3 regions of the Psychrobacillus sp. NPDC093180 genome follow, and region 2 is predicted to be linked to each of the others. Evidence: riboswitches for the same ligand, from Rfam matches in the RefSeq annotation. Region 2 holds a riboswitch; each other region holds the start of a gene.
The links. Region 2 has a riboswitch for S-adenosylmethionine ahead of ACIP9W_RS07525 (MetQ/NlpA family ABC transporter substrate-binding protein). Riboswitches for the same ligand answer to the same signal wherever they lie in the genome.
Positions count from the first base shown of each region.

Region 1: another riboswitch for S-adenosylmethionine. It lies ahead of metK (methionine adenosyltransferase); the one in region 2 lies ahead of ACIP9W_RS07525 (MetQ/NlpA family ABC transporter substrate-binding protein).
Region 3: another riboswitch for S-adenosylmethionine. It lies ahead of mtnW (2,3-diketo-5-methylthiopentyl-1-phosphate enolase); the one in region 2 lies ahead of ACIP9W_RS07525 (MetQ/NlpA family ABC transporter substrate-binding protein).

Region 1 covers NZ_JBIVOJ010000001.1:18,413-23,317, forward strand. The annotation lists gene pckA (phosphoenolpyruvate carboxykinase (ATP)) at 1-1,475, opposite strand, end outside; SAM riboswitch class I at 1,666-1,783, shown strand; gene metK (methionine adenosyltransferase) at 1,984-3,180, shown strand; gene ACIP9W_RS00235 (hypothetical protein) at 4,458-4,905, opposite strand, start outside.
Region 2 covers NZ_JBIVOJ010000004.1:82,469-87,373, reverse strand. The annotation lists gene ACIP9W_RS07540 (carbon-nitrogen family hydrolase) at 1-623, opposite strand, end outside; gene ACIP9W_RS07535 (pyridoxal phosphate-dependent aminotransferase) at 709-1,872, shown strand; gene ACIP9W_RS07530 (PPC domain-containing DNA-binding protein) at 2,320-2,826, opposite strand; SAM riboswitch class I at 2,976-3,089, shown strand; gene ACIP9W_RS07525 (MetQ/NlpA family ABC transporter substrate-binding protein) at 3,186-4,004, shown strand; gene ACIP9W_RS07520 (methionine ABC transporter ATP-binding protein) at 4,062-4,905, shown strand, end outside.
Region 3 covers NZ_JBIVOJ010000015.1:68,527-73,431, forward strand. The annotation lists gene ACIP9W_RS19265 (methylthioribulose 1-phosphate dehydratase) at 1-401, opposite strand, end outside; gene ACIP9W_RS19270 (2-hydroxy-3-keto-5-methylthiopentenyl-1-phosphate phosphatase) at 398-1,063, opposite strand; gene mtnW (2,3-diketo-5-methylthiopentyl-1-phosphate enolase) at 1,069-2,283, opposite strand; SAM riboswitch class I at 2,364-2,469, opposite strand; SAM riboswitch class I at 2,646-2,800, shown strand; gene mtnK (S-methyl-5-thioribose kinase) at 2,875-4,065, shown strand; gene mtnA (S-methyl-5-thioribose-1-phosphate isomerase) at 4,062-4,905, shown strand, end outside.

The DNA.
Region 1 (4,905 bases), on a different contig from region 2:
TTGTCTTCCCATGCATTACGTGGAATTAACACTTCTGCTGGTACTCCTTCGATTTCAGTAGGAATTTCTAGACCAAACACTTCATCTGTCGTAGTTTCTACATTTCGTAACTTGCCGTTGATTGCTGCACGTACCATTGTACGTGTATAAGCTAGTTTCATACGGCTACCAACACCATATTCTCCACCAGTCCATCCTGTATTCACAAGGAACACTTGTGCACCATGCTCATCAATTTTCTTTCCAAGCATTTCTGCATATACAGTAGCGTGTAATGGCAAGAAAGGAGAACCAAAGCAAGTAGAGAATGCTGGTTGTGGAGATGTAATTCCACGTTCAGTTCCTGCTAATTTAGAAGTAAAACCACTTAAAAAGTGATACATTGCTTGTTCTTTAGTTAACTTACTGATTGGAGGTAGTACGCCAAATGCATCAGCAGTTAAGAAAACGATTGTATTTGGATGACCAGCTACAGATGGGTCTACAATGTTATCGATATTTTGAATTTGATATGCTGCGCGCGTATTTTCTGTTAATGAATCATCTGCATAGTTCGCCACGCGAGTTTCTGGATCTACTACTACGTTCTCTAAAACTGTTCCGAATGTAATAGCGTCAAAGATTTGCGGTTCGTTTTCACGAGTAAGGTCGATACATTTTGCATAGCAGCCACCTTCGATATTAAACACGCCATTATCTGACCAACCGTGCTCATCATCACCGATTAATTTACGCCCTGCATCTGCAGAAAGTGTTGTTTTCCCTGTTCCAGATAAACCGAAGAATAATGCAACATCCCCAGCTTCTCCAACATTTGCTGAACAATGCATAGGAAAAATGTTTTGTTCTGGCAACAAATAGTTCATAATAGAGAAGATAGATTTTTTCATTTCACCTGCATATTCAGTTCCACCGATTAATACAATACGTTTTTCCATAGAAACGATGATGAATGTTTCTGATTTTGTTCCATCAATCGCTGGATCTGCTTTGAAGTTAGGTGCGCTTACAATTGTGAAATCTGCTTGATGATTTACAAGCTCTTCTTCGGTAGGACGGATAAATAATTGGTGGGCAAATAAATTATGCCATGCAAATTCATTGATCACTTGGATGCCAAGACGAGATTCTTTATCTGCTCCTGCAAATCCTTTAAATACGAATAATTCTTCTTGTTCTTTTAAGTAGTTCGTTACTTTTTTATATAGTGCTTCAAAAATTTCTGGAGAGATAGGTTGGTTTACGGAACCCCAATCGATTTTGTCTTTAGAGATAGGCTCTTCTACGATATACTTATCTTCTGGGGAACGGCCTGTGTATTTACCTGTTTCTGCTTTTACAGCACCTGTTGAGGTTAAAACAGCTTCTCCTCTACAAGTTGCTTTTTCCACAAGTTGCGGCACTGATAATTGTACGCTAATATTATTTCCAGCTAGCAATTCGTTCAGTTCACTCACCGTATCGATTGAATTCATATTGTATTTACCATCCTTTTTTCGTTTTTCCTCCTTGTTTGGAGGAGTATTTACTTGATATGTGAATTAGTATAACACATTTAACTTAATAGTCTACACTAATTGGATGTTTATTTTCATTTTAAATAATTACGGTATTTTTTGTTGACTTTTGTCTGGTGTTTCCGTATGATGATAAATTGAACGGATACTCTTATCCCGAGCTGGTGGAGGGGTCAGGCCCTATGAAACCCGGCAACCTGTAATTTTTTCTAGTATTACAAAGGTGCCCAACCTGAGACAAGGTGTGATTCCTTGATTGATAAGAGTGAAAGGTGCTTATGAAATGAATGCCTTTCCTCATGTAAATTACGTGAGTGAAAGGCTTTTTTATATTACATCGCCCTTTATCCTTGTGTGCCAAGTCCGAAACGGCTTCAAGTTTAATCCATTTGAAATGGCTTGACATGGGAATGAGTACCGTATCAATTCTTGAGAGAAATCTCGCAGGATATAGGAGGAATATTCTATGACACAACGCCGATTATTTACATCGGAATCAGTTACAGAAGGGCATCCAGATAAAATTTGTGACCAAATTTCGGATGCTATTTTAGATGCAATTTTAACAGAAGATCCAAATGCACGTGTTGCTTGTGAAACAAGTGTAACAACTGGACTTGTTTTAGTTGCAGGAGAAATTACAACGTCTACTTATGTAGATATCCCAAAAGTAGTACGTTCTACTATTAAAGAAATAGGTTATACTCGTGCAAAATACGGATTTGACTCAGAAACTTCTGCAGTGTTGACTGCAATTGACGAGCAGTCAGTTGATATTGCAATGGGTGTTGACCAAGCGTTAGAAGCTCGTGAAGGATCAATGACTGATTCAGATATCGAAGCAATTGGAGCAGGGGACCAAGGTCTTATGTTTGGTTATGCATGTAACGAAACACCGGAACTTATGCCACTTCCAATCAGTTTAGCGCACAAGTTGTCACGTCGTTTAGCAGAAGTGCGTAAAGATGACACATTAGACTATTTACGCCCAGATGGTAAAACGCAAGTGACAGTGGAATATGATGAAAATAATAATCCAGTTCGTATCGACACGATTGTTATTTCTACTCAACATCATCCAGAAGTAACGTTAGAACAAATTCAAAAAGATTTAAAAGAAGTAGTGATCAATCCAATTGTTCCTGCTCATTTAATCGATGAAAATACAAAATACTTTATCAACCCAACTGGTCGTTTTGTAATCGGTGGTCCTCAAGGGGATGCTGGTTTAACAGGTCGTAAAATTATTGTTGATACGTACGGTGGATATGCTCGTCACGGCGGTGGTGCTTTCTCTGGTAAAGATCCGACGAAAGTAGACCGTTCTGCTGCATATGCTGCTCGCTATGTTGCAAAAAATGTTGTCGCTGCAGGACTTGCAGATCGTTGTGAAGTTCAATTAGCTTATGCGATTGGTGTAGCACAGCCTGTATCTATTGCTGTCGATACATTTGGAACAGGAAAAGTAGAAGAGGCACAATTAGTAGCATATATTCGTGAATTATTCGACCTTCGTCCTGCAGGAATTATTAAAATGCTAGACCTTCGTCGTCCAATCTACAAACAAACTGCTGCTTATGGTCACTTCGGTCGTACAGACATCGATGCACCATGGGAAAAAACAGATAAAGCAGATGCTTTAAAAGAAAAAGCTGGTCTATAATTGATAAAAGCGATACTTTCCTTGTTATTTAGGGAAGTATCGCTTTTTTATTGGTTAGGAAACCATAAAGGATTTAGATATGTGGATAATTTGAATCAAGTCGCATAAGGATTGGCATGTTTTAAATCGATCGTGGTATAGGGAAACTTCGCGGTAGTGAGTTGATTCAACACGGAAAGTTAGAAGATATTTGCAACTGATAAATTCCAGTAAATGGCGTGACGCGACATAATAAGCTATGAACGCGACAAAGCCAAGCAAGTGGAAGATTTATGGAAAATAATCCCAGTTAGTGCTCTATTATTATTGCCTTCTCAATCCAAGTTAACTTGTTTTAGGGAAATTGGTCGCTTTCAGGGGTCATTTGGCTGTTGTAAGACTGCAACTAGTTGCCCTTAACATTCGTTTGGTTGCTTTCGACCGTTTTTGATCGCCCTTAGCCATTTTTTGGAGATACTTATTCTGCCACTACATAATTGGAGGGAATTAGTGCGGGCGCGAGACTCCTGCGGGGAAGCGAGGTAGACGGACCCTGCAGTCGCTCGCGACGAAGCGAAGCGTAGCCGTGCTAAATCCAGGCGGTCACATTCTTCCACTCACTACCGTACAGTTTCCCTATTATGTGGTTCCTTACTTATAACATACAAATGACAAAGATCCGTAGAAAAGATATTAGCAAGGGGAAGTAAAGCGATTCTGCTTACGGACTTTAAACAAAGTTGTCGGATGTGTATCTTCTTTTAAAAAGTGGGCTCTGAAGAAACCAGATGAGTAAGATTAATAAAATTAATGAGATAGCTCCATAGAAGGTAAGCTGAAAACGTATAAATATTATGTTAATAATGAGTGGATAAGTAAGACATACGATGATTAGTAAGGATATATATGTTAAAACTTTAGATTTCCATTTAGACATATTATATTTTCCGAGGAAATGAAAGCTAATAAGAAGAGCGATCAGATAAACGATCCCAAACGTAATAGATATCGTAAGCAATGCGTCTTCATGGTAAGGATTGAGTGCTGTACCGCTTACGTAAAATAAAGGTTCCGGAGAGAGGAAGGAACTGATAAAAAATAAGCATACGCTATTGTGCTATATATAAAAATACTAGCTATTATATATATTTTACTAAAAAGTATTTGAATGACACGAATTATTTTTGGGTTTCCAAATAAAAAAGCAAGTAAACCAACAATTATTATTACAACCAAGAAATTAATTATGTATTGTACTACAACTTCCATTAGATCACTCCCAAAAGCAGTTATCCCAATCAGCCAAAGATCAAACCAAATATACGTTCATATGCGTCATAAATTTTATCTGCTTCTTCCTGTAGATGGAACTCATCCTGGTATAGATGGACAAACAAATCTAACTCACATAGATCTATTAAAATATTTACAAATGATTTTGGGAATGACTCCCACGTATGAATCTCATCAGAAATATCGTTTAATTCATCATAGATTTTTTCAAATTGTTGTTCATCGATGCCTTTGCCGTTTTGGAGTTTTGTAAAAAAGTTACCATCTTCTTTGATGTACTCGGACAATTTGGCAATTACTTTTACTTTCTCAGATTCCGTATTATCCTCTTCACTTGTACATCTATGTATCAATTTCTTTAGATTCTCTGCTGCATTCTTGATACGTACTCCTCTTTCCCCAGTATATATAAACGAAAAGTTGACCAATTCATCATAAAGTTCAATTAAAGGG
Region 2 (4,905 bases):
CCAAATTCATTATGAGGATCGCTTCCTACCCGATTCACTGCTATGATAAAGCTTTGGTTTTCGATTGCCCTTGCTTGCAAAAGAATTTTCCAATGATCGATTCGTTTAGCCGGCCATTGCGCTGGTACAAACATCACCTTAGCACCGTTTAACGAATGCGCTCTTGTCCATTCAGGAAAACGCAAATCATAACAAATGATCCCGCCCATTTTGACTCCATCAAGCGTAAATACATTCTTCTCACTACCTGCTTCTAGGTAAAGATGTTCATCCATTAATTTAATCAAATGAGCTTTGTCATATTCCCCTACGACTTCACCCAAAGCATTCGTCACATACATAGTGTTATAAAATTTGTCGCCTTTTTTGATTGAAACAGAACCTCCAACAATATGTATATTTAATTCTTTTGAGAGTTGAGATAATAATTTTTTCGTTTCTTCGCCGTTCACATCAGCGATTTCTTCAAGACGAGTTAAATCATAACCCGTATTCCACATTTCAGGTAATACCACTGTATTTGCCCCTAAAGATGCGGCTTCTCTAATCTTTTCCTCTACCTTGAGAAAATTTTCTTTTGGCTCACCAAAAACAATATCTAATTGAACACAAGCAACTTTCATCTCGACACCACCTATAGACATAATACTAAAAAGATTATAAGATTTGTCTAATATATGCAACTATTAAAAAAAAGAGGTTATGTACATGGACTTTTCAAATCGATTAAAAAATCTACCCCCACAATTTTTTGCTACACTCGTTCAAAAGGTAACGTTCGCTGTAGCACAAGGAAGAGATGTCATCAATCTCGGACAAGGAAATCCAGATCAACCAACGCCTGAACATATTGTAAAAGCGCTACAAGATGCAGCTGCTAATCCTGGATCTCATCGATATTCTCCTTTTAGAGGTACAAATGATTTGAAACAAGCTGCTGCTGATTTTTATAAACGTGAATACAATGTCGACATTGATCCGAACACAGAAGTAGCCATTATGTTCGGCACCAAAATAGGATTAGTAGAATTACCACTCGCAATAATGAATGAGCAAGAGTTAATGCTTCTTCCAGACCCAGGATATCCAGATTATTTGTCAGGTGCGGGACTTGCAAATGTTCGTTTTGATACGATGCCCCTACTAGAGGAAAATGATTATTTACCAGATTACAGCAAATTAACAGAAGAACAAAAACAAGCCGCTAAATTGATGTATTTAAATTATCCGAATAACCCAACAGGTGCTATAGCAACTAAAGAATTTTTTGAAGAGACAGTGAAACTGGCAAAAGAGTCGGATATTGCGATCGTTCATGATTTCGCATATGGTGCCGTAGGATTCGACCGGAAAAAACCTTTAAGCTTCATGCAAGTAGATGGCGCAAAAGAAGTCGGAGTAGAAATGTACACACTGTCCAAAACATACAATATGGCTGGTTGGCGAGTTGGATTTGCAGTAGGAAACGCTAAAATGATTGAAGCGATCAATATCATTCAAGATCATTTATTTGTTAGCCTCTTCCCTGCAGTTCAATCTGCAGCTGCAGCTGCACTAAATAAGAGTCAACAATGTGTAGATGAGTTGGTTTCATTGTATGAAGATAGAAGAAATGCATTAGTAGAGGCATGTTCAAAAATTGGTTGGGATGTAAAAGCTCCAAAAGGATCTTTCTTTGCGTGGTTACCTGTTGCGAAAGGGTATTCGAGCGAAGAGTTCGCAGATTTATTACTCGCTAAAGCAGATGTAGCTGTTGCCGCTGGTAATGGATTTGGCACATTTGGCGAAGGCTACGTACGTGTGGGTCTGTTAGTTGATGAAGAAAGATTAGTAGAAGCTGTGGAACGAATTGCAAAACTAGAGTTGTTTTAAAAAATGAGGCTGTCTCGAAGGTATTACCTTTAGGACAGTCTTCTTGTTTGTTTTAGTGAGGAGTTTGGCTCGTTCTAAGGTGTTACTTTGTAAATGCGCAATGTTCGAGTTCATATACGCAACATTTTGGGCCATTTGCGCAACGTTTCCTTTCAAACGCGCAACAATATTCACCGTTTGCGCAACGTTCTAGAATGGGAGTAACAGTCATCGGCATCTCACTTCAAGTAAACTTGCTGTTCTGAGAATTAGTTGCTTTCATAAGGAATTTGGTTGCTCTCATGCTAATTTGGTTGCTTATAGACTAGAACAGATTGCTTTCAGTGATTGGTTCGTTGCCCTTTGCCAGTTATTGGATTAAAGTCAGTATAAAACTAGTTTTTAGCTGCGCTTCACTCAAAATAAAAAGGGTGACCCCAAAAAGTCATCTTGGAATCGCCCCATTCCTTACTTCTCTATTCTTTTCGGTTCCGTCGCATCTTTCTCTACCGGATAAAATTGATTGGCCCCTGTTTCTGAATCAAATTTACGTTGAAATTCCATCCCCGTAACTTCTGCAAGAACGAGATCCACTGTTATAACTGGATTTTTCCCCTTGATAAAATGACCTCCAAAAATATTTCCTTTTTGATCACACATTGTCCCGTGAAAATGAGTCTCGTATTCTCCTTCTCTCTTACAAATAACTCCCGTACCTTGTAAAAACTCGATTGGTCCTTCCTTTACTACAAGGTCATTATATCCAACGCCAATTATCGAGGCATCATTCGGAACTAAATACACAAACCCACTTTTTTGAAAGCTACCAAAACAGCTGATAATCGTTGCATATTCTATCTTATTTTCTGCACATAATTGTTCGATTCCTTCTAGCAGATCTGTTCCGTATACTAATCTCGCACCAATTGTTTTGCCGAGTTGTCCAGTTGCATAATTTACTCTAACTGCTGACATTTTTTCATCATCCTTGTATATTTATTTATTGATAATTACTTTAAACTATTTGGACTGAATATTTCAATTAGAAAAAATAAGTTGACTTTAGTAAATTGATGTAGTAAATTAATTCTCATGGAACTGATGAAAAATTTAATAGCTTACATCTCTTATCAAGAGTAGCTGAGGGACTGGCCCGATGAAGCTCGGCAACCATCTACATACTAGTTATGTAGAAAGGTGCTAAATCCTGCAAAACGTATTGTTTTGGAAGATAAGAGAGGACAAATACGTATTTTTATGTGCCTCTCTTTCTTTTGAAAGAGAGGCTTTTATATTTATTCAACATTCCTAATAATAATTAGGAGGAAGCAACAATGAAGAAATTTGGATTACTTTTAAGCGTACTATTAACTGGAGCACTTGCTGCGTGTGGCGATGATTCTAGTAGTGGAGATAAAGCGTTAGACGAAAAAAAATTAGTTATTGGTGTAACTGCTGGACCGCATGAACAGATCGTAGAAAAAGCAAAAGAAGTAGCTGCTAAAGATGGATTAGAAGTGGATATTAAAGTTTTTTCTGACTACATATTACCAAACACAGCTTTATCTGAGGGTGACTTAGATGCTAACAGTTACCAACACGAACCTTTCTTAAACACGTTTAACGAAGACCATGGCACGGACTTAGTACCGGTTGGAAAAACGATTTTAAACCCAATGGGCGTATATTCAGATAAATACAAGTCAATGGATGAACTTCCAGAGGGTGCAACTTTCGGATTACCAAATGACCCAACAAATGGCGCTCGTGCGTTATATATTTTAGAAGAAAATGGACTTATCAAAATTAAAGAAGACAAAAGAGAAACTGCCTCTATTTATGACCTAGAGGAAAATCCAAAAAACTTAAAATTTATTGAGCTAGAAGCTGCTCAAATTCCAAAGCAGTTAAGTGAAGTAGACGCTGCTGCCATCAATACAAATTTTGCACTAGATGCTGGGATCAATCCAAAAGAAGATTCTATTTTACTAGAGTCATCTAACTCTCCATATGTGAACTATGTGGTTGTCCGTGCGGAGAATAAAGATGACCCTACGATTCAAAAATTTGTGAAAGCTTATCAATCAGAAGAAGTAAAACAATTCATCGAAGAAGAATTTCAAGGATCTGTATTACCTAGCTGGGATGAGTAAAGAATTTGAGAACGTTACCGACTTCGGTAACGTTTTCTTTAGAAAGGAAGACATATAATGATCGTTTTAGAAAATATTTCAAAAGAATTCAATAGTAAAAACGGCAAAGTAAAGGCAGTAAATAATGTTAACATCCATGTAAAAAAAGGAGAAATTCATGGAGTTATTGGATATAGTGGTGCTGGTAAAAGTACACTTATTCGCTGTGTAAATTTACTTGAAAGACCAACAGAAGGCAAGGTTTATATTAATGGAGTAGAAACCACTTCCCTCCCCCTTCCCAAATTACGTGAAGCTCGCAATAAAATAGGAATGATCTTCCAAGGATTTAACCTACTAAAAACAGCTACTGTTTATGATAATATTGCGATTCCTCTTAAACTTCTTGGTTATAACAAAGCAGAAGTTCAAAATAGAGCAGAAAAATATCTAGAGATTGTTGGATTAACAGATAAACATAAAAATTATCCAAATCAGTTGTCTGGTGGTCAAAAGCAACGTGTTGCTATTGCAAGAGCACTTGCACAAGAACCAGAAATTCTATTAAGTGATGAAGCAACTAGCGCACTTGACCCAGAAACAACCGATTCTATTTTAGATCTACTTTTAAAAATTAATAAAGATCTAGGAATAACTATTTTGCTCATCACCCACGAGATGAATGTTATCCAAAAAATTTGTGATCATGTATATGTCATGGAAAACGGGCATGTTGTAGAACAAAATATTGCGATTCAATTATTTACAAAGCCTACACATTCTACAACTAAAAAGTTTTTAAGTACGATTAGTCAGCGCAATCTATCCCCTGCTTTAATTTCACAATTACATGTTACGGGAGCGGTTACTCGGTTAACATTCGTAGGTGAAAGCACTGGGCAGCCATTGCTTGCAGAAGTAA
Region 3 (4,905 bases), on a different contig from region 2:
GCATCCTCTTCCCATAAACCAAACGCTTTAATAAGCTCCTGACCTTGAAAATCTATTTTGCCATCGTCACCGTATATCTCTGAAATTACATTATTTGCTACTGTATGAATATGAAGACTACAGCCAGCTGAGGTTTTGTTGTATATAGCACAATGCAGTAATGTTTCTGCAGATGGTTTTAAATCAGTTTCTTCCACAGGATCAGCACTCGCATTTACGAGTAAGAAGTCTTCGATGGTCCGTTTCTTTTTATCTTTCCCACTAGCTGTTACTAAAAAGTGTAGGGGCTGGTCGCTCACTTTTATCGCTAGGTTTCCGCTAGTGCCCATGAACCAGTCTCTTGCCGCTAGTTCGTCTTTAATGTCTGCTAACTCTTTCCATTTGCTTTGGAGTGCGATCATATTTCTACCCCTAACTTTGCATCTATTATGTTAATGACGTCATGAAAGCTTTCAAACGGCTCAAATGGAATATGAAGTTCTTCGCATTTTTTAATAAGGAAATCTCGTGCAATGACGATGTCCGCTAATTTTGCAGCTTCTAAATCGGTGATAGAATCTCCAATTACAATGCTTAATGCATCAGTGTCTTGCAGTTTGCGAATAATGGATGGCTTGCAACAACCACAGCCCTGGTTGGTACATTGATCATCGCAACCATATGGGAATTTAATCTGTATTACATCCTCTGAAAAATCCGATTCGTTACAGTAAACATCGGAAAATGGCCCGAATGACTCCAGCATCGGATTCACAAAAAAGTCAATTCCACCACTCACAATATAAAGTGGGATATTATGTTGTTTTGTATAAGAAACGAATTCAGCAAAGCCTTTGCGTATTTGTGCATGTTCAAGTAAATATGAAACAATTTGATCTTTCAATGAAGTAGGTAGTAGTGCAAACATTTGAGCTACTCCTTCACGGATCGATTGTTTCTGTGCCAAAATATTCTCTTTGATCGGTAAATATTCAGGGGGAGCAAATTTTTTCATAATCGAGATGATATTATCTTGAGTTGTGATAGTACCATCAAAATCGCAAAAGATGACTAATTTTTTCATTGTGTTTACCCCCATAATTCGATTGCTGATTTGAGTTCAACATGCTGCTTTGCTGCTTCTGTAAGTGGAATTCCTGCAAGCACCGCTTCCACCGCTTGTCTGAAGGCACGCCCTCCGCCAATTGCACCAGCAGGATGTCCATGTACCCCGCCCCCAGCATTAATAATGCTATCAACTCCAAAGTCCTGCATTAATAGAGGTACTAAGCTTGGATGTATGCCAGCAGAAGGAACTGGGAAAGTTCGTTTTACAGCACTTGCTTTCGTTAATTCTTCACCTAGAGAAAGAGCTGCATTTTTCTCAAGTGCAACACTTCCGTACGGAGAAGGAAATAACGAAAAATCTGCTCCCGCATACCGTGTTAATTTGCCAAGTAAAAGGGATGTTGCCACACCATAAAATGGAGAAGAAGTGAATGCCCCGCTATATGCGGGATGTGACATTAATGGTAGTTGGATATCATCGTCTTCAGCTAGTTCTTGAAGTACATCCAGTCCGTATGCATGGACATTTAGTAGTAAAGCATCTGCACCGAGTTCTTTCGCCATTTTAGCCTTTTCTCGTAAACCAGACGTTCGTCCTGATAAATTCACCGCATAAAGTGTACGATGTCCAGTTTCTTCATACACTTGACGCAATACTTCCTTGGCAGTTGTAATTCGTTTTTCAAAAGGGGTTAATGGATTGTCGAAAAGAATCTCATCGTCTTTTACTAAATCTACCCCTCCAAGTGCTTGATGTCGAAGCTGTTCTGCTAAATAATCGATGTCCCTTCCAATGACTCCTTTGAAAATGCTCATGATGAGTGGTCGATTATGTACATTTAATACGTTTCTTATTTGCTCAATACCAAACCTCGGTCCTGGAAAATTTGCTAATAGCTCTGGAGAAAATTCTAAGTCTAATAGTTTCACTTCACCGTCTAATGATAATTTGCCAAAAACAGTTGTTAGTATGGCAGGTAAATCTGGTGAAAAGTTGACACTAGGATATTCTATCTTTATCTCTGCTTTTATTTGATCTAATTTGGTTGGGTGTTGTATATTTTCATATTCCTTAATCGAAACAACATTCCCTTTATGCTGTTTTAATTGTTCTTGTTCCAGTAAAGGTAAATCGGTCCATGAACCAATTGTTAGACCTAAAGCGATGCCTTCTGCTTTTTTTTCGAATGATCCAGGCTTTCCGTATAATTGATAAACAGAAGTTACTCCACTCATAATTTCAATCTCCTTTAATATAAATTGCCCAATAATATAAAAAACCTCTTCAAACAAGAAGAGGTTAAGTAGTTAACAACTTCTTATTTCTCAGTCAACTGACTGCAAGAATTAGCACCGTGTTCAATTACTGAATCGGTTGCCGGGTATCATAGGGCTCGTCCCTCCACCTGCTCTAAATAAGAAAAATTATTCAATTAAAATTACGTTATATTGTCAAATTAATAATGATTATTTCATGCAACGGGTATTATGTCAATACAGTATTTAGATTTTTTATAAAATTTAAAAAGGTAATTGACAATTCTTTTTTGAGTATGCTAGGATTCTAATCAAATAACATTACGTGAAAAATAATAGCACTCTTATCAAGAGCAGGCAGAGGGTAATGGCCCGATGAAGCCCAGCAACCGACCGTAATACCGTTGTGAGACGGGGCGCTTTTTGCGCCGAGATGAAGATCTCTTAAGGCACGGTGCTAATTCCATCAGAAAGGAAACTTTCTGAAAGATAAGAGGCGAGAAGTCTCTTATTCTACGCCTCTTTCTTTGGAAAGAGGTTTTTTATTTTGTAAAAGGAAGGTAGAGAAAAATGACAATTGCCACGAAGAAACAATATGAATCTTTAACAGAAGAGCAGGCTATCATATACGCAAAAAATTTGAACCTTTTTTCGGATGATGCGCAACTTACTTGTAGTGAAATTGGCGATGGTAATCTGAATTATGTTTTTCACATTAAGGACTTGAGAAGCGGGAAGGGTATCATTTTAAAACAAGCATTACCCTATGCAAAGGTAGTTGGTGAAAGCTGGCCACTAACATTGAAGCGTGCGCTAATTGAAGCAACTGCTCTTAAAAAACACGGGGAATTTGCAGCAGGACTAGTACCAGAAGTATACGCAATTGATGAAGAATTGGCGATTACCGTGATGGAGGACTTATCCCGTCTCACTATTGCAAGGGAAGGATTGATCGGCCTTGAGTCCTATCCAAAGTTAGCGACCGATATTGGGAAATATCTTGCGCAAACCTTATTCCATACGTCTGATTTTGCATTGCATCCATTTGAAAAAAAGAAACTAGTTTCAGAGTTTTCCAATCCAGAGCTATGTAAAATTACAGAGGATTTAATTTTTACAGATCCATTTTTTGACCATGAAACAAATGATTTTGAACCTTCCTTGCGAGCAGAGGTGGAAGCCATTTGGAATAATGAACTTCTAAAATTAGAAGTGGCAAAATTAAAGAAAAGCTTTTTAACAGAAGCAGAGGCTTTACTGCACGGAGATTTGCATACAGGAAGTATTTTTGCGAGTGAAACGGAAACGAAAGTAATTGATCCGGAATTCGCTTTTTATGGGCCAATTGGATTTGACGTGGGCTTATTTTTAGCCAATTTAATTGTTCAAACGATTACAAGAGAAGGAGAGCAGCGAGATGTAATCCTCCGCCATATTGAACAAACATGGGAAGTATTTTCTGCTGATTTTTCGGAACTTTGGGAAAACAAGGCGGTGGAATCATATAAAGATACAAAAGGATTTAAAGCTTATGTATTGAATAAGATTTTCCGAGATACTCTTGGTTTTGCTGGTTGTGAGTTAATTAGGAGAACGATTGGCTTAGCCCATGTAAAAGACTTGGACGGAATTGTAGAGGATGAAAAAAGAATTCTGTCTAAGAAACAAGCATTACGCATCGGAGAACTTCTCTTATTGAAACGCGAAAGTATAAGTTCTATCCAAGCGGTAATTGTTTTACTTGAGGAGTTGCAAAAATGACTATTCCGTTATCGATCAAATGGAACAATAATAAACTTGAAATATTGAATCAACAAAAGTTACCGCTTGAAGTAGTGTATGAAACTCTAGAAACACTGGAAGATGTATATGATGCCATCTTAACTTTAAAAGTTCGAGGAGCTCCAGCAATTGGTATTACCGCTACCTATGGATTAGCAGCAGCAGCACAGTTTTACGAAACCAATTCATTGGAGGAATTCTATCAATTACTAAGTAAAGATGCACTATATTTAGCTGGATCTAGACCAACAGCTGTCAATTTAGTGTGGGCTTTGGAGCGCCTACGTGGTTCAGTGGAGCAGGCGGAAACTGTACAAGAAGCGAAGAGACAATTATTAGAGGAAGCAGATAGCATATACAAAGAAGATGAGGAATCCTGCCGTGCTATTGGTGAATATGCATTATCTTTACTTGAAGATTTTACAAAAGTCATGACTATTTGTAATGCAGGCACGATTGCAACTGCAAAATATGGAACTGCACTAGCACCTTTCCATCTAGGTGCTGAAAAAGGAAAGCAGTTTCAAGTATATGCTTGTGAAACGAGACCTGTTTTTCAAGGAGCACGACTTACTGTATGGGAGCTTCAACAATCTGGAGTCGATGTCACTTTGATTACGGATAGTATGGCCGCTCATACGACAGGAGCAAAAGGAATCGAAGCGATTATCGTTGGGGCAGACCGAATTGCTGTAAATGGCGATACGGCCAATAAAATTGGGACACTCAACTTGGCTTTATTGGCAGCGGCATATCAAATTCCATTTTATGTGGCGGCACCTTCTTCTACTTTTGATTTGTCCATCGCAAATGGAGAAA